DNA from 2 places in the Pseudomonas sp. NPDC090592 genome. Region 1 is predicted to be linked to the other one. Evidence: riboswitches for the same ligand, from Rfam matches in the RefSeq annotation. Region 1 holds a riboswitch; the other holds the start of a gene.

Region 1 (8,753 bases):
AGATCAAAGGTCGCACAATTCGTGCCCACTCGTCTTGATCGCGCGAAGAAAATTCCAGTATTTGTACAGGGTAAAACATCCCCGCTGCTGTGGCCCTTGATACTGTTTTTCTTTGAGGACCTAGGTGAACGATCACCCGTGCAGTTTGTTAACGATAAGGTCGTGATAACGGCTTGGCGCTCTACCGCAGTGGAATTTGTTACACATAATCCTTCGGAAGTATTGGATGAATATGAAAATATTCTCCGTGTCGAAGATGAAATGGCCGCGATTGGAACGGGTTCGGGGCAGATTCTGCCCAGCCCGCTACGGATTCTTGTTTCAGAAAAAGAACAAGGCATCCCCGATGCCGCTAACTACCGAATCAGCCTGCCACAGTATGGCCGCTCATTGTTGACCGCTGCAGGTGTGCGCGGAGACTGGGGTGTTTGGCATGAATTCGGTCACATGCAGCAGCAAATTGCATGGAGTGCAAAGGCCCTGACCGAAAATTCGGTCAATATCTTCTCGCTCGCGGCGCAGCGTGCGTTGAAGCAATATTCGAGGGTGGCGCCCTACAATCTACAAGCCCATGCGTTCCTTGATAATCCGGATCCGAACAAAAAGTTTGAAGATCTTGGAGATTTTGTCCGGCTTATCATGTGGGAGCAACTGCGAGTAGCCTATGGCGATGAATTCTTTCACCGGCTTCATCATGAGGCGCGGACAAATGGAATCAGCGACACCGGACAAGGCGATGCTCAATACCGTCATTACTTCATGGTTACCAGCTCACTGGCTGCGCGGCACGATCTGACAACCTTCTTCACCCGCTGGGGTTTGCATCCCACAGAGCGCACGCTTACAGCCATCCGAGACCTGAGGCTGCCCCAACCAACCCCTGATCCCTCGACCCTTCACATAAAAGCCGAAACACAGATCGACATTGCCGCCACACATTCCGGCAGCTTCGTGATTATAGGAACTGCCCGTCCGCGCAGCCGGCTGAAAACTACCAATGATCCCAAGCAAGGCTGGTTCGACCCAGAAGGGGGAATTACCTATGCCCGACGCGCGGGAGAGTTCGTCGTAGTCACCAATAGAACGGTGAATGGGAAGTGTGTGGTCAAGTCTTACGACCCGGATACGGGGGAGGCTCTAGGTGAGTCTAACCATGTCTCGCCGGTCTTGGATGACGATACATTGCAATCCTGCCACTGCACGGAACTCACAGATGATCACTGATCGTCTGGAGTTTCAGAGGCTGCCGGTCGCAATCCGCCTTGCGAAGCCTTTCATGAGCGTGTTTGCGTTAGCAGGACTGTAAAGAAACTTTCCTTTGGCTATGGCGGGGTGGGGGCGACTCGGCCTAGGATACGGCGCATGTAAAAAGGGAGTGTTTTCATGCGTAAGTCTTTTGTCGTCAGCCTGTTGAGTGCTGGCATCCTGCTGGCCGGCTGCCAGGCGGTGAACACCACCAGTGGCGGTGCTGTCGGCGTGCAGCGCCAGCAGTACATGTTCAGCATGCTCTCGACCGATGAGGTCAACCAGATGTACGCGCAGTCGTACCAGCAGACCCTGGGTGAGGCCTCGAGCAAAGGCGTGCTCGACAAGTCCAGCGCCGATGCCAAGCGGGTGCAGGTCATTGCCAACCGCCTGATCGCCCAGGCACCCAAGTTCCGCCCGGATGCCGCGCAATGGAACTGGGAAGTCAACGTGATCAAGAGCGATGAACTGAACGCCAATTGCGGCCCGGGCGGCAAGATCATCGTGTACACCGGGCTGATCGATCAGCTCAAGCTCACCGATGCTGAAATTGCGGCGGTGGTGGGCCACGAGATTGCTCACGCCCTGCGCGAGCACAGCCGTGAAGCGATGTCCAAGGCCTATGGCGTACAAATGGCCCGCCAGGGTGCAGGTGCCCTGTTGGGCTTGGGCGAGAGCAGCATGGCAGTGGCCGATGCCGTGGTGAACTACTCCATGACCCTGCCCAACAGCCGGGCCAATGAGAACGAAGCCGACCTGATCGGCCTGGAGCTGTCGGCACGTGCGGGTTATGACCCGAATGCCGCGATCACCTTGTGGAACAAGATGAGCAAGGCTTCCGAAGGTGCGCCGCCAGAGTTCATGAGTACTCACCCGGCTTCTGAAAGCCGCATTGCTTCGTTGCAGGCGGCAATTCCGAAGGTGATGCCGCTGTACCAGGCTGCGGCCAAGCAGTAAGAGCAGCTACAAGTTTCAAGCTGCAAGCTACAAGTCAAGGCAGTATCGGCTTTGCTTGCAGCTTGCAGCTTGCAGCTTTCAGCCCACCCAGCCACTGGCCTTCATCGCCGAATAGACGGCCACGATCGCCAGCACGAAGAACGCCGTGGCCGCCAGGCGACGGATCAGCGTCAGCGGCAGTTTGTCGGCCGCGAAGTTACCCGCCAGCACCACTGGCACGTTGGCAATCAGCATTCCCAGGGTAGTGCCGATAATGACCATGATCAGGTGCGGATACTGCGCAGCCAGCATGACCGTGGCGACCTGGGTCTTGTCACCGATTTCGGCCAGGAAGAACGCGATCAGCGTGGTCAGGAACGGCCCGAAACGGCGTGCCGGGTTCTCGTCGTCATCCATCTTGTCCGGGACCAGGGTCCACAGCGCAGTGGCGGTAAAGCTCGCCGCCAGGATCCAGTGCAGTGCCGAATCGCTGAAAAAACTGCCAAACCACGCGCCCACGGCACCGGCCGCAGCATGGTTGGCCAGGGTAGCGGCGACGATGCCGGCAATGATCGGCCAGGGCTTGCGGAAGCGGGCAGCGAGAATGAGCGCGAGCAGTTGCGTCTTGTCGCCGATTTCGGCGAGCGCAACGATAGCGGTGGGGACCAACAGAGATTCCAGCATCAGGATTCCTACGGGGGCGGGTCGACACGGCTATGACACGTACAGCCTCCCCGCCCCGGGTAAGGTGTGCGTGTCATAGGTCTTGTCAAACCCTGGATCCGTCTACGCGGATCTCTCCATGCAGGCTGGCATGGTGGGTCGCACGCGCCATGGTCTGTGGACCAAGTATGTTGACGCGTACCGGGCGAGCAGTGCGCTCGCGGGAGACTACTCCCCTAGGACGGTGCGGATTCTGCCTAGGCAAAACATTTTCGGCAAGCGGTGTTTTTAACCGCGTGTTGCCTGGTAAATCCGAAAACCGTCAGCCTCGTCGCGTACCTGGCAGTTGCCCAGCGCCCCTTCGATAAGCGGTTGATAGCGCAGGAAGCTGTTGGCAACCAGGCGCATTTCGCCACCTTTTCGCAGATGAACGGCGGATTTTTTCAGCAAGTTTTCCGAGGCCTGGTAGTTGGTGTGCACCCCGGTGTGGAACGGCGGGTTGCTCAGGATCAGGCTCAGCTCGGTGGGTGCTGCGTCGATACCATCACCGCTGATCACATCGCCTTCCAGGCCGTTGGCGGCCAGGGTCAGGCGGCTGGCCGCCACGGCGAAGGCGTCCACGTCCAGCAGGGTTACCCGGCTTTGCGGGTAACGGCGCTTGACCGTGGCGCCCAAAATCCCGGCGCCACAGCCAAAGTCCAGCACATGCCCGCTCGGCAGGCCGTCGAGGTGCTTGAGCAGCAGGGCGGTACCTCGGTCCAGCCGCCCATGGCTGAATACGCCGGGCAGGCTGACCACCTGCAACGGGCCGTCTTCCAGGGCTAGCTCGAAGCGCTCGGCCAGGCTTTGCAGCGGCTTGGCTTCAGGCGCCTGCTCGATGGTCACTTGCCACAGCTGGCAGTGCCGGGCGCTGTCGAGCTTGCGCGGTTTGCCAAAGGCTTGCAGCTGTTTGGCCGCCCCTTCGATGCCGCCGCGCTTTTCGCCGACCAGGTACAGCTCGCGGCCGGCCAGGCGCGATGCCAGGGCATTGAGCAGGTAGGCCGCCAGTTCGCGAGACTTGGGCAGGAACAGCACAGCGCTGTCGAAGGCCGCTGCAGGCGGCTCGACCCCATAATGACTGCGCCCGGCAAAGCGGCTGTCGAGCATGGCCTGATCGCCTGCATGCCAAGTCCAGGCCTGGGCCTGCGGCAATTGCGTGAGCAGGCCATCGGCGGGGGCACCAGCGATCAGCAGCGGCCCCTGGAACAGCTCTGCCTGGCGGAGCAACACTTCACTGCGCGGGTCCATGGACGACGCCTCCTGGAAAAAGTGGCGCAGTGTAGCAGAGGCGGGCGACGGGCTCAGCTGACTACGCGGCGTGGCTGCCCGGCAAAGAAGGCTTGGGCGTTCTCGCTGAGCTGGCCGACGATACGCTGGCGCGACTCCACCGCACCCCAGGCGCTGTGTGGGGTGATGACCAGGCGCGGGATGCCGGGCTCGAGCAGCGGGTTGCCGTTGACCGGCGGTTCCACGCTCAGCACGTCGGTGGCCGCGCCGCCCAGGTGGCCACTGCGCAGCGCGTCGGCCAGCGCCTGTTCGTCGATCAGGCCACCGCGAGCGGTATTGACCACCAGCGCATCGGGCTTGAGCAGGGCCAGTTCGCGGGCACCGAGCATGTGCCGGGTGTGCTCGTTCAGCGGGCAATGCAGGGTCAAGGCGTCGACTTGTGGCAATAGCTCGTCCAGCGGCAGGCGGTCGTCACGTTCCGGGCGCCCAGGGATCTGCCCGCTCAGCACACGCATGCCAAAGGCCTCGGCCAGCCTTGCTACAGCGCCACCCAGTTCGCCGTGGCCAAGCAGGCCGAGGGTTTTGCCTTCCAGCTCGACGATGGGGAAGTCCAGCAGGCAGAACTGGCTGGCCTTCGCCCACTGGCCGTCGGCCACTGCCTGGTTGTAGTCGCACAGGCGGGTTGCCAGGGCCAGCAACAGGGCGAGGGTGTGCTGCGCGACGGACGGCGTGCCGTAGCCCTGGCAGTTGCAGACGGTGATGCCTTGGGCGCGCGCCGCCGCCAGGTCGACGTTGTTGGTACCGGTGGCAGCTACCAGGATCAGCTTGAGTTGCGGGTTGGCCGCCAGGGTTGCGGCGTCAAGCATGACCTTGTTGCTGATCACCGCGACCGCGCCTTGCAGGCGTTCTGCGACCTGGCCGGGACCGGTGGCGGCGAACAGCTCGAATTCATCGAATTGCTGCTTGAGGGGCGAAAGGTCGAGGTCGCCAAGGTCCAGGGACTGGTGATCGAGAAACACGGCGCGACGCGGGCTGGGCATGAGGTTCTCCGGTGGCAGGGCGGGATAATGGTGTTTTGGGCCATTCGCGGGCGTGCCCGCGAAAGGACCCTTTGCTCCAGCACAGGTACTGAAGCTTTCAGCGCAGTGTCTAGCCCGTGGTTACCGCCCGTCAACGCCCGCCGCTCATACCTTCGCCAGGCAAATCATTCCTTCGGCTGATTTAGCCGTCACATTGGCGAACTACAGTAGTTCCCAGACTTGTCCGGCCCGCTTTTCAGAAAAGGGATACCCATGTTGCAGACCCGCATCATCAAACCCGCCGAGGGCGCCTACGCCTACCCATTGCTGATCAAGCGCCTGCTGATGTCTGGCAGCCGCTATGAGAAAACCCGCGAAATCGTCTACCGCGACCAACTGCGGCTGACCTATCCGCAGCTCAACGAGCGCATCGCGCGCCTGGCCAATGTGCTGACCGAGGCCGGGGTTAAGGCCGGTGATACCGTGGCGGTAATGGACTGGGACAGCCACCGCTACCTGGAATGCATGTTCGCCATCCCCATGATCGGTGCGGTGGTGCATACCATCAACGTGCGCCTTTCGCCTGAGCAGATCCTCTACACCATGAACCACGCCGAAGACCGCGTGGTGCTGGTCAACAGCGACTTCGTCGGCCTGTATCAGGCTATTGCCGGGCAATTGACCACAGTCGACAAGACCCTGCTGCTGACCGATGGCCCTGACAAGACCGCCGAGCTACCCAACCTGGTGGGTGAATACGAGCAATTGCTGGCCGCTGCCAGCCCGCACTACGATTTCCCCGACTTCGACGAAAACTCGGTGGCCACCACCTTCTACACCACCGGCACCACCGGCAACCCCAAGGGTGTGTACTTCACCCACCGGCAACTGGTGCTGCACACCCTGGCTGAGGCCTCGGTCACTGGCAGTATCGACAGCGTGCGCCTGCTGGGCAGCAACGACGTGTACATGCCCATTACCCCGATGTTCCACGTGCATGCCTGGGGCATTCCCTACGCTGCCACCATGCTTGGCATGAAGCAGGTGTACCCGGGGCGCTACGAGCCAGACATGCTGGTCAAGCTGTGGCGTGAGGAGAAAGTCACCTTCTCCCATTGCGTGCCGACCATCTTGCAGATGCTGCTCAATTGCCCGACCGCGCAGGGCCAGGACTTCGGCGGCTGGAAGATCATCATCGGTGGCAGCGCGCTCAACCGTTCGCTGTACCAGGCTGCCCTGGCGCGTGGCATCCAGCTGACCGCCGCCTATGGCATGTCCGAAACCTGCCCGCTGATTTCCGCTGCGCACCTGAACGACGAACTGCAGGCCGGCAGCGAGGATGAACGTATCACCTACCGGATCAAGGCTGGCGTGCCGGTGCCGCTGGTTGAGGCGGCGATTGTCGACGGTGACGGCAACTTCCTGCCGGCCGATGGTGAAACCCAGGGCGAGCTGGTGCTGCGCGCGCCGTGGCTGACCATGGGCTATTTCAAGGAGCCGGAAAAGAGCGAGGAGCTGTGGCAGGGCGGCTGGCTGCACACCGGTGACGTCGCCACCCTCGACGGCATGGGCTATATCGACATCCGCGATCGCATCAAGGATGTGATCAAGACCGGTGGCGAGTGGATTTCCTCTCTAGACCTGGAAGACCTGATCAGCCGTCACCCGGCCGTGCGCGAAGTCGCCGTGGTTGGGGTGGCCGACCCGCAATGGGGCGAGCGCCCGTTTGCCCTGCTGGTGGTGCGCGACGGCCAGGCCATCGATGCCAAGGCGCTCAAGGAACACCTCAAGCCGTTCGTCGAACTGGGGCACATCAACAAGTGGGCGATTCCCAGCCAGATCGCCGTTGTTACTGAAGTTCCCAAGACCAGCGTCGGCAAGCTCGACAAGAAACGCATCCGTCAGGACATCGTCCAGTGGCAGGCCAGCAACAGCGCGTTCCTTTCAACACTGTAACCGCCGTGCGGGTCGCGAACGTCAGAACGCGACCCGCACGCTAGAGGCCTCGGCGCCTTGCCAAACGGCAGAAATGCGCCATCCTTTAGCACTGCCAGCCCGCAACCGGAGCAACAGTGCAGCGAGTTGGCGGCACGGAGCGCAAATCACACTTTAGAGGGATCAAGCGCCTGTGCCTTGCTGGCTATAGTCGGGGCCAGGGGATTTTCAGGAATGGGGGAGGGCGACACGCGCAAGCCGTGTCGCCGCGGGCGAAAGCCTGCAAACCGGTCGCTCGGGCCGTTCTTGAAGGGACTCACTGCCATAACAATAAAGTACATGGAGTAGCGTCGATGAAATCTGCAAACCTGTTCTGGCGCCGGGCCAAGTTGCCCCTGGCCGTCAGCCTTGCTTCCACGCTCGCAAGTCCTGCTTTCGCTGTCAGTTTCAACATTGGTGAAATCGAAGGCCAGTTCGACTCCTCGCTCTCCATCGGCGCCAGCTGGTCGACGGCCAACCCCAACAAGAACCTGATCGGGGTGAACAACGGCGGCAAGGGCCTGTCGCAGACCTCCGACGACGGCCACCTGAACTTCAAGAAGGGCGAAACCTTCTCCAAGATCTTCAAGGGTATCCATGACCTGGAGCTCAAGTACGGCGATACCGGTGTGTTCGTGCGCGGCAAGTACTGGTACGACTTCGAGCTGAAGGACGAGGGCCGTGAGTTCAAGGACATCAGCGACTCCAACCGCAAGGAAGGCGCCAAGTCTTCCGGCGCCCAGTTGCTCGACGCCTTCGTGTACCACAACTACTCCATCGGTGATCAGCCTGGCTCCGTGCGCCTTGGCAAGCAGGTGGTGAGCTGGGGCGAAAGTACCTTCATTGGCGGTGGCATCAACTCGATCAACCCCATTGATGTATCGGCGTTTCGCCGCCCAGGGGCCGAGATCAAGGAAGGCCTGATCCCGGTCAACATGTTCTACATCTCGCAAAGCCTGACCGACAACCTGTCGGCCGAAGCCTTCTACCAGATCGAGTGGGACCAGACGGTTGTCGACAACTGCGGCACCTTCTTCTCCCAGCCGGACATCATCGCCGATGGCTGTACCGACAACCTGCGTGTGCTTAACAGCAGCCGTACGGTGCCGGGCGCGGCCCAGCAGTTCCTCGCCACGCGTGGAGTGAACATCAACGAAGAAGGTGTAATGGTGGCCCGTGGCGCCGACCGCGACGCCCGTGACAGCGGCCAGTTCGGTGTGGCCATGCGCTACATGTTCGAACCGCTCGACACCGAATTTGGCGCCTATTTCATGAACTACCACAGCCGGGCGCCGATCTTCAGCGCTACCGGTGCCGCGCCTTCGGTATTTGCCGGGCTGAGTGCGCTGCCGGCGCAACTGCGTGCACTGGCGCCGTTGATCGTCGCGGGTAACTCGAAGTATTTCGTCGAGTACCCCGAAGACATCCGCCTGTATGGCCTGAGTTTCTCCACCACGCTTCCCACCGGCACCGCGTGGAGCGGTGAAATCAGCTACCGGCCGAATGCCCCGGTGCAGCTCAACACCACCGATATCCTGTTCGCTGGCGTGCGTCCGATTGGCGGTGCATTGACCAACGCCTCGCTGCTTACCGGTACGCCAGGGCAGGACCTGCACGGCTATCGTCGCAAGGAGATCACTCAATTCCAGA
Region 2 (8,753 bases), on a different contig from region 1:
CGCGGTCCAACGGGTGGTTGTTACGCATGAAGTCGCCTTCGAAGATGATCTTCGTGGCGTCATTGACCTGCCAGCTGATGACTGGCGCCACATCGTAGCGTTCGCTTTCAACGTCGTCACGGAAGCTTTCACCGCCTTCACCCAGCACATTCAGGCGATAGGCCAGCGAGCCGTCGCTGTTGAGTGGGCCAGTGGCGTCCAGCGTGGCGCGGTGCATGCCCTGGTCATCGAACTGGCTGCCCAGGGTGACCTTGGACTCTGGCAGGGGCTGCTTGCTGACCACGTTGAACGTACCACCGGGGTCGCCACGGCCGTACAGGCTGGTAGCCGGGCCACGGATCACTTCCAGGCGCTCGACGGTATTGGCGTCCGGGGCGTTGGGGTAGCCGCGGTTGATCGGGAAACCGTTGCGGTAGAACTCGCCCGTGGTGAACCCCCTTACGGTGAAGGTGGTCAGGCCCTGGCCGCCAAAGTTGTTGGCGCGGCCGACACCGCCGGCGTAGTCCAGGCCGTCCTGCAGGCGCGTGGCGCCAGTGTCTTGCAGCACATCCTTGGGCACTACGCTGACCGATTGCGGCGTTTCGTGCAGCGCCGTGTCGGTGCGGGTGGCACTGGCCGAGCGGGTGGCCTTGTAGCCCTGGACCGGGCCATCGGCGCGTTCACTGTCGGCGCTGCCGGTGATGCTGAGGGCCTGGAGTTCGATCTGCGCGGGTTCGCTGAGCGGTTCGGGCTCGGCAAAGGCCAGCGGGGAGACAGCATGAAGCACACAAAGCGAAACGAACGTGCGACGCATCGACGGTACGATCCTGAAGTAGGGCGCTGAAGGAGAGGGTAGGGAAGCGCCGCGAAATTACTACGAATCATTATCAAATGCATTCTTTTTAAGTGGCACTGGTGTACCAGATACCAAGCAGGCCGGTCAGTGCTGGTTTCTTCGCGGGCGCGCCCGCTCCCACAGGGATCCCCTTTTCCTGAACCTGTTAGGAAATCCTGTGGGAGCGGGCATGCCCGCGAAGGGGCCAGGCCAGGTTACAGACCCTCAGCGCACCGCCTTGATCGCCAGCACATTGCACAGCGGATGCTCCAGCACATGCGCCGTCGTTCCGCCAAGGTATGTCTGCATGGCGTCATGCCGGTGGCTGCCCATCACGATCACATCCGCGCGGCTGTGGCCGACAAACTGGGCGATTGCCCTGATCGCGGCGCCTTCAAGAAAGTGCCGGCGCTCCAACGGGATCTGGTGGTGGTCACCCAGGCGGTTGAATGCCGCCCGCTGCGCGGTTCGCACGCTGCCATCGAAACCCGGCATGGTCACCGTGCCGGCGCCGAAATCGGCGATGTGGGTCTTGGCTGCATCGCACACATGCAGCAAGTGCAGTTCGGCGTCGCATTGCAGGGCCAGCGCATGCGCTGCCTGTATGACCTGCTCATCCAGGTGCTCGCCGGCGCCGTGGCTGTTCAGGTCCACCGCTGCGGCAATCTGCCGGGGCAGGGGCAGGCGTATGTCGCTGAACAGGTGCACGGCAACCGGGCTGTCCTTGAGCAACTGCCAGTCCAGTGGCGTGACCATCAGGCGTTTGAGCACCGGTTCGTGTTGCACGTCCTTGACCAGCAGGTCGCAGCCTTGTCGTTCGACCCGTTCCAGGACGCTGCCCAGCGGGTCGCGGGTCAACAACAGTTCGGTGGACACATCAAGGCCCGCATTGCCCAGTTGTTCGGCCTCATCCGCCAGCCACTGGCGGTTGTCGCTGAGCAGCCGCTCACGCTCGCGGCCATCGCTCATCAAGCCAAAGGTGTCGACATCATCGACGAATACGTTGATATCCAGCAGTGCCCCGCTGGACTCCGCCAGCGCCGCTGCGCGTTGCAGCGCCGGCGTGTGGCGCATTTGCGGGCCGAGCATGACGAACAAGCGCTTGAACTGGCTCATCTCACACCTCCACGTGTGGCAGCCCCCCGGTTATTGGGTTCTGTACAGTCTAGACCCGTGTAGGGCCGGTAAACCGTTCACGCTTTTTTCACCTGACGCTGGTATCATCCCCCCACTCTTTGGGGAGTAGCCTGCCTTCGCGCCCTTGCGAAGGCGCACCGGTCAACATATTTGGCAACCTGCCATGGCCTGTGCATCCAGCCGGATTGGCGAGACCAACGACCTTTCTGTGGCCAAGCCGGGCCTGCAGAAGGCTGTCGTTGACTCGTAGCCCGGCGGAGCCTGATCGTTGAATCCCATTTCCCTCGTTTTCCTTGCCTTCGCCATGTCCACGGATGCCTTTGCGGCCGCCATCGGCAAAGGTTCCAGCCTGCACAAACCTCGCCTGGCCGAAGCCCTGCGCACCGGGCTGATATTTGGTGTGATCGAAGCCATTACCCCGGTCATTGGCTGGTTGCTGGGCCAGGCAGCCAGCCAGTATGTCGAACAGTGGGACCACTGGATTGCCTTCTTCCTGCTGGTGTTGCTGGGCGCGCACATGGTGCATGCCGGGCTCAAGCCCGATGAAGAAGAGGAACAGAAGCAAAGCCAGCACTCGTTCTGGATACTGGCGGTGACGGCAGTGGCCACCAGCATCGATGCCCTGGCGGTGGGCATTGGCCTGGCATTCGTCGATGTGAACATCTGGGTGGCGGCAGCGGCGATCGGCCTGGCGACCATGACCATGGTCACCATCGGCACCATGCTGGGCCGGGCCTTGGGCTCGGTGGTAGGCAAGCGCGCCGAGATCATTGGCGGCATCGTGCTGATGCTGGTGGGTGCGACCATCCTGTATGAGCACCTGACAGCGCTGTAAGCATTTTTGCAGTCTTATTCAAAGTCTGAAAGCTTGCACAATCTCTGTGGGAGCCCGGGGTTGACGCGATACCTGCGGGAGCGCCCGCATCGCATTCAATCGCTCTCGTTCCACCCCCCACCCAACGCCGCATACAGCTTCACCTCTGCTACCAACTGCGCCAGGCGGTCGTTGATCAGCCCCTGCTGGGCGCTGAACAACGAGCGCTGCGCATCGAGAAAGACGAGGCTGCTGTCCACGCCGATCCGGTAGCGGTGCTCGGCCAGGTCGTAGTAACGCTGGCTGGACGCCACCAGGTCGCGCTGCGCCTGCAACTGGCGCTGATAGGTCGCCCTAGCCGCCAACCCGTCGGCTACCTCCTGGAAAGCACCCTGGATGGCTTTCTGGTACTGCGCCACCTGTATGTCCTTTTGCAGGCGCGCGTAGTCCAGGCTCGCCCGCAAGCTGCCGGCGGTAAAGATCGGCAGGCTGATCTGCGGCTGGAACAGCCAGGTGCCAGAGCCGCCATCGAACAGGCCGTTGAGCTCGGGGCTGGTGCTGCCGGCATTGGCGGTCAGGCTGATGCTGGGGAAGAACGCTGCCCGCGCTGCGCCGATATTGGCATTGGCCGCGCGCAGTTGGTATTCGGCCTGGCGTATGTCGGGCCGGCGTTGCAGCAAGTCCGATGGCAACCCGGCCGGCAGCCCGGCAATCTGCTCGGTTGCCAGGGGCAGGGCGGCCAGGTCGGCGGCCACCGGGGCGCCCACCAACAGCGCCAGCTGGTTGAGGTCTTGCGCCACCAGGCGCTTGTAACGGGCCACTGCTGCCCGGGTACTGTCGACACTGGTACGCGCCTGGATCTGGTCCAGTGCCGACACCGTGCCGGCACGGCGCTGGTTGCTGGTCAGGCGCAGGCTGCGCTCGTCGGCCACCAGGGTTTCGTTGGCCAGGGTCAGTAGTTCCTGGTCGGCGCGCCAGGTCAGGTACACGCTGGCGACACTCGCCACCAGGCTCAGACGGGTACTGCGCCGTGCCTGGTCACTGGCCAGGTAGGTCAACAGCGCCTGGTCGCTGAGGCTGCGCACCCGGCCAAACAGGTCCAGTTCGTAGGCACTCACCCCCAGGGTCGCGGCATAGCTGGAACTGATCACCCCCTGGCCGGTGCCGGTCATGCCCCTTGGCAAGTACTGGCGCTGGCCCTGGCCATTGGCCGTTACCTTGGGCAGCAGGTCGGCACGCTGGATCCGGTACTGCGCCTGGTAGGCCGCGACGTTGAGCGCGGCCGTGCGCAAGTCGCGATTGTTGGCCAGGGCATTGTCGATCAGCTGGCGCAGTACCGGGTCGCGGAACACCTGCTGCCAGTCCTCGGCCGCCTGGGTGCGTGACACGTTGCCGGCGTAGGCTGCCCCCTGCGGAAAGTGTGCCGCCACGGACGGCTCAGGTCGCCGGTAATCAGGGGTAAGGGTACAGCCGCACAAAAGTACGGCGCACAAGGTCAGAACATGTCGGGGCATCGCAGGGTCTCGCAGTCAGGCACCGGCCATCCATTTCGCCAGGCCATGGCGGCCACTGACCCCCAGTTTGGCAGTGGCACGCTTGAGGTAGGTTTCCACCGAACTGTTCTTCACATTCAGCCGCTGGGCCATCTCTGGCACCGTACCGCCGGTCAGCAGGCCCAGGCACACCTCCTGTTCGCGGGTCGACAGGCGTACCGCTTCCTGCACCAGCCGCTCACCAAACGAATGGCGCAGCGAGCCTGCTTCAAGGTCGGCCAGGGGCGACCCGGCGCGACGCATGGCGCCCTGTTCAAGCAGCTGGCCGTGGTGCTCCACCAGCGGCAGCAGGGTGTCGGACAAGCTCTTGAGCTGCGACAGTTCACTCAGGGAGAAGGTGCGCTGGCTTGGCAAACGATGAAAACTGATCACCCAGCGTTTGCTGCCACTGCACGATACCAGGTGGCACTGGTGGGCATTCTGGCGCGGATGAAGGGCGCCCGGCGGTGCCTTGAGCTCGATCAGCAACGGGTCTTTCATCTGCATGATGCGTTGCAGCAACGGTTGGCGCACGTTGTCGATGGCAGCGTGAGCGGGTTGCAGCCCGGCACTGCCCAGTACCTCGATGTGGCTGACATTGGCCCGCTGCAGGTCGAGGGTCCATTCGCTGAGTTCGAGCCGTTGGACAGGCACTTGTGCTTCGACCAGGCGTAACATCTGGTCGGCAAAGCCTGCAGCGCCGGTGCTGGCGATCAGTTCCCCCAATTGCAGGTACAGCTGTGGGTCGGGGCGGTATTCGCGGCTGTCGGTCTGCATCATTTCCTTGTCTTCCTCGGTTCAGGGTATTGCGGCGGGTGATCTCGCTGTCGAGTGCTCCGTGTGGGTTGGCATTACGGGAGGGTGGGCGTATTCAAGCCCGCTACCGGGCGGGCGTCTGTAATGGAAAACCGGGACAGAAAATGCCACCGATCTGCCGCAGCCGGTGGCTGCCGGGCAGGGCAGTTTTTGCGCAGATTCGCACCAGGCCGGCTATTTGACGCCAGAAGCACGGCGAATCTCGCCTGTTCGCGGCGTATACCGTGTGCCGTAGGCCATCGTGGATGGCGCGGTGTGGCTAATTTCCTACACGTTTTTCAGCAGCCCGCCCTGCGGGGGGCGATTGTCCGGGATTAACGGGCCATACAGCTGCAGGCGGCGATGCTTGAATCCGCGGATGATCAACCAGAAGGACCTGCCGAATCATGCCCGCCGTCGAAACCTTTGCCCTGACTGTTGCCCAACGTGACATCTGGCTGGACCAGATCAGCCATGGCGACTCGCCGCTGTACAACATCGGCGCGTATGTGGAGTTGCAGGGCAGGGTGGATGCCGGGCAGTTGCAGCAGGCGCTGCAGCACCTGGTGGCCGAGCATGATGGCCTGCGCACGGTAGTGGTCACCGAAGGCGGCCTTGCCCGCCAGTATTTTGCCGAGCACATGGCCGTGCCACTGGCCCGGCACGACCTGCGCCAGGCAAGCGAGCCGTTTGCCGCTGCACTGGCCTTGCTGGAAGCACAAATGCGTACGCCCTACAGCCTGGATGCCAGCCCTTTATGGGGCGCAACGTTGATCCGCATTGCCGACCAGCGTTACCTGCTGGCGGTGCAGGCCCATCATCTGATTCTCGATGGCTGGGGGGTAGACCAGTGGTTCAAGCAGCTCGCCGACTGCTACCAGTTGTTGCAGCAAGGCCTGCCCTTGCCGCGCGGGGCAGCCTCCTACCAGGCCTTCATTGCAGACGATGCCCAGTATCAGGTGTCTACGCGGCATGCCCGCGACCGCGACTACTGGCTGGCCAGCTACCAGCAGTTGCCCGACGCCCTGCTGGCCCCGCGCGAGCGCACTGCGCCGGCGAATGGCTGGCCCAGTGGCGCACAGGTGCAAGCGTTCGACTGCCAGTTGCTGGCACGCATGCGCCGCTTTGCTGCCGGGCTGCAAGCGTCGCCACTGCATGTGCTGCTGGCTGCGTTGCATGTTTGCGTGACGCGCACCTGGCAACGTGACGAATGGGTGGTCGGGCTGCCCGTGCGCAACCGCGGCAACGCCCGCTTCAAGGCAACCCTGGGGCTGTTCACCCAGGTGAGTGCGCTGCGCATGGGCTTTGCCCGCGAATGCTCGTTCGCCGCGCTGGTGGAGGGCATTCGCGATGCGTTGAAACAGGATTATCGCCATCAGCGCTTTGCCCTCAGTGAACTCAACCGCAGCCTCGGCGTGCTGCGTGAAGAACGGCCGCAGCTGTTCGAACTGATGGTCTCGTTCGAAGAAGACAGCAACGCCTTGCAGATTGCTGACGCGCCTGGCCACACCGTGATGATCTGCAATGGCCACGAACCGACGCCGTTGAGTATCCACCTGCGCTGCAACAGCCACAGCGACGCGGCGACGCTGCATGTGGTGCACAACCGGGCCTGGTTTGCCGATGATGAAGCCCGGGCGCTGGCCGGGCGCCTGCTGCATGTGCTGGAGCAAGGGCTACAGCAGCCGCAGGCGTTGCCCGGCCAATTCGACCTGCTGACCGGCAGCGAGCATGCTGCACTTGAACAGTGGCATGCCACGCAAATGCCAGTGGCTGATGCGGGCCTGATTCAGCAGCGCATCCAGGCCCAGGCCAAGGCGCGGCCGGCGGCAGTGGCTGCGCTGCACAACGGCCAGGCGCTGACCTATGGCGAACTTGAGCGGCGTGCCGAACTGCTGGCGCAACACCTGGCAGGCCTGGGTGTGCGGCCTGAACGCCGGGTGGCGCTGATCGCCCAGCGCGGGCTGGACACGTTGGTGGGGCTGTTGGCCGTACTCAAGGCTGGCGCCGCCTATGTGCCGATTGACCCGGCTCATCCGCGCGAGCGGTTGGCTTATCTGCTGGAAGACAGCGCGCCTGACGTGCTGCTGACCCTTTCCCGGCTGACCGAGCGCTTGCCGGCCCACGGCCTGAGGCAGGTCGAGCTGGATCGTTTCGACTGGGCCGCCACGCCAGCCGCGGCGTTCCGGTTTGCACCGCAATCGCCAAGCGACCTTGCCTATGTCATCTACACCTCCGGTTCCACCGGCTTGCCCAAAGGCGTGATGGTCGAGCAGCACATGCTGGCCAACCTGGTTGACTGGCACTGCAGCAGCTTCGACCTGGGCCCCGGGCGGCAGCAGTCGAGCCTGGCCGGCTTCGGTTTCGATGCCATGGCCTGGGAGGTCTGGCCGGCGCTGTGCAGCGGTGCGACCCTGCACCTGGCGCCGGTGCGCGATGGCGCCGAAGACATCGACGCCTTGCTCGCATGGTGGCGGGCGCAGCCGCTGGATGTCAGCTTCCTGCCAACCCCGGTGGCCGAGCACGCGTTTGCCCAGGGCGAGCTGCACCCGACCTTGCACACCCTGCTGGTTGGCGGTGACCGCCTGCGCCGCCTGGCCCGCGAGCGCCGTTACCGGGTGATCAACAATTATGGCCCTACCGAAACCACGGTGGTGGCCACCTCCGGCCAGGTCGTGGCGGGTGGGCCGCTGCATATCGGCGGCCCGGTGGCCAACACCCGGCTGTACGTGCTCGATGAGCAGCGCCAGTTGCTGCCACCCGGTGCGGTGGGTGAACTGTATGTGGGGGGCAAGGGCGTTGCCCGCGGCTACCTGAACCGGCCGCAGATGACGGCCGAGCGCTTTCTGCACGACCCGTTCAGCCCGCAAGCGGGGGCACGCATGTACCGCACCGGCGACCTGGTGCGCTGGCTGCCCGACGGTACCCTGGAATACCTCGGGCGTAACGACGACCAGGTGAAGATCCGCGGTGTACGGGTTGAGCTGGCCGAAATCGAGGCTGCCCTGGCCAGCCATGCGGCCGTGCGCGAATGCGTGGTGATGCTGCGCGACGGCCAGTTGCAGGCCTGGTTCATCGGTGACGCGCCGGTGACCCCGCGTGTGCTGCAAGAGCACTTGCGCGAACGCCTGCCGGTTGCGTTGCTGCCGGGTGCCTATGTACGCCTTGAGCGCTGGCCGCTGACCACCAATGGCAAGCTGGACCGCCGCGCCTTGCCGCAGGCCGACGAGAGCGCCAAGGTGCGCCGTGAGCATGAAGCGCCACAAGGGCCGGTCGAGCAGCAGCTGGCGCAGCTGTGGGCCGAGTTGCTGCAGGTTGAGCGGGTAGGGCGCCAGGACCATTTCTTCGAACTGGGCGGCCATTCGCTGTTGGCCGTGCAACTGGTCGAGCGCCTGCGTCAGCAAGGCTTGCAGGCTGACATTCAGGTGCTGTTCGGCCAGTCGACCCTGGCCAGCCTGGCGGCCAGCGTGACCCAGGTCGACAGCCCGGTGGTGCCGGAAAACCGGGTGCTGTCGGGTTGCCAGCAGATCACCCCAGGCATGCTCGCGCTCACCGAACTGGACCAGGCTGCCATTGACCGGATCGTCGCCACGGTGCCGGGCGGTGCTGGCAACGTGCAGGAAATCTACCCCCTGGCCCCCCTGCAACAGGGGCTGCTGTA

Evidence for each region. Region 1 has a riboswitch for manganese ahead of ACIQUI_RS11270 (TMEM165/GDT1 family protein). Riboswitches for the same ligand answer to the same signal wherever they lie in the genome.
Region 2: it holds a riboswitch for manganese, as region 1 does, so the genes downstream of both, mntP (manganese efflux pump MntP) here and ACIQUI_RS11270 (TMEM165/GDT1 family protein) in region 1, are expected to answer to the same signal.

The regions. Positions count from the first base shown of each region.
Region 1 is NZ_JBIVXJ010000010.1:89,098-97,850, reverse strand. It holds gene ACIQUI_RS11280 (M60 family metallopeptidase) at 1-1,224, shown strand, start outside; gene ACIQUI_RS11275 (M48 family metallopeptidase) at 1,384-2,202, shown strand; gene ACIQUI_RS11270 (TMEM165/GDT1 family protein) at 2,281-2,865, opposite strand; yybP-ykoY riboswitch at 2,954-3,093, opposite strand; gene ACIQUI_RS11265 (methyltransferase) at 3,133-4,131, opposite strand; gene ACIQUI_RS11260 (2-hydroxyacid dehydrogenase) at 4,185-5,150, opposite strand; gene ACIQUI_RS11255 (fatty acid--CoA ligase) at 5,403-7,085, shown strand; gene ACIQUI_RS11250 (DUF1302 domain-containing protein) at 7,418-8,753, shown strand, end outside.
Region 2 is NZ_JBIVXJ010000055.1:3,233-11,985, reverse strand. It holds partial or broken gene ACIQUI_RS28085 (TonB-dependent siderophore receptor) at 1-793, opposite strand, end outside; gene ACIQUI_RS28080 (universal stress protein) at 1,040-1,930, opposite strand; yybP-ykoY riboswitch at 2,040-2,217, shown strand; gene mntP (manganese efflux pump MntP) at 2,220-2,786, shown strand; gene ACIQUI_RS28070 (efflux transporter outer membrane subunit) at 2,882-4,279, opposite strand; gene ACIQUI_RS28065 (helix-turn-helix transcriptional regulator) at 4,295-5,077, opposite strand; gene ACIQUI_RS28060 (amino acid adenylation domain-containing protein) at 5,500-8,753, shown strand, end outside.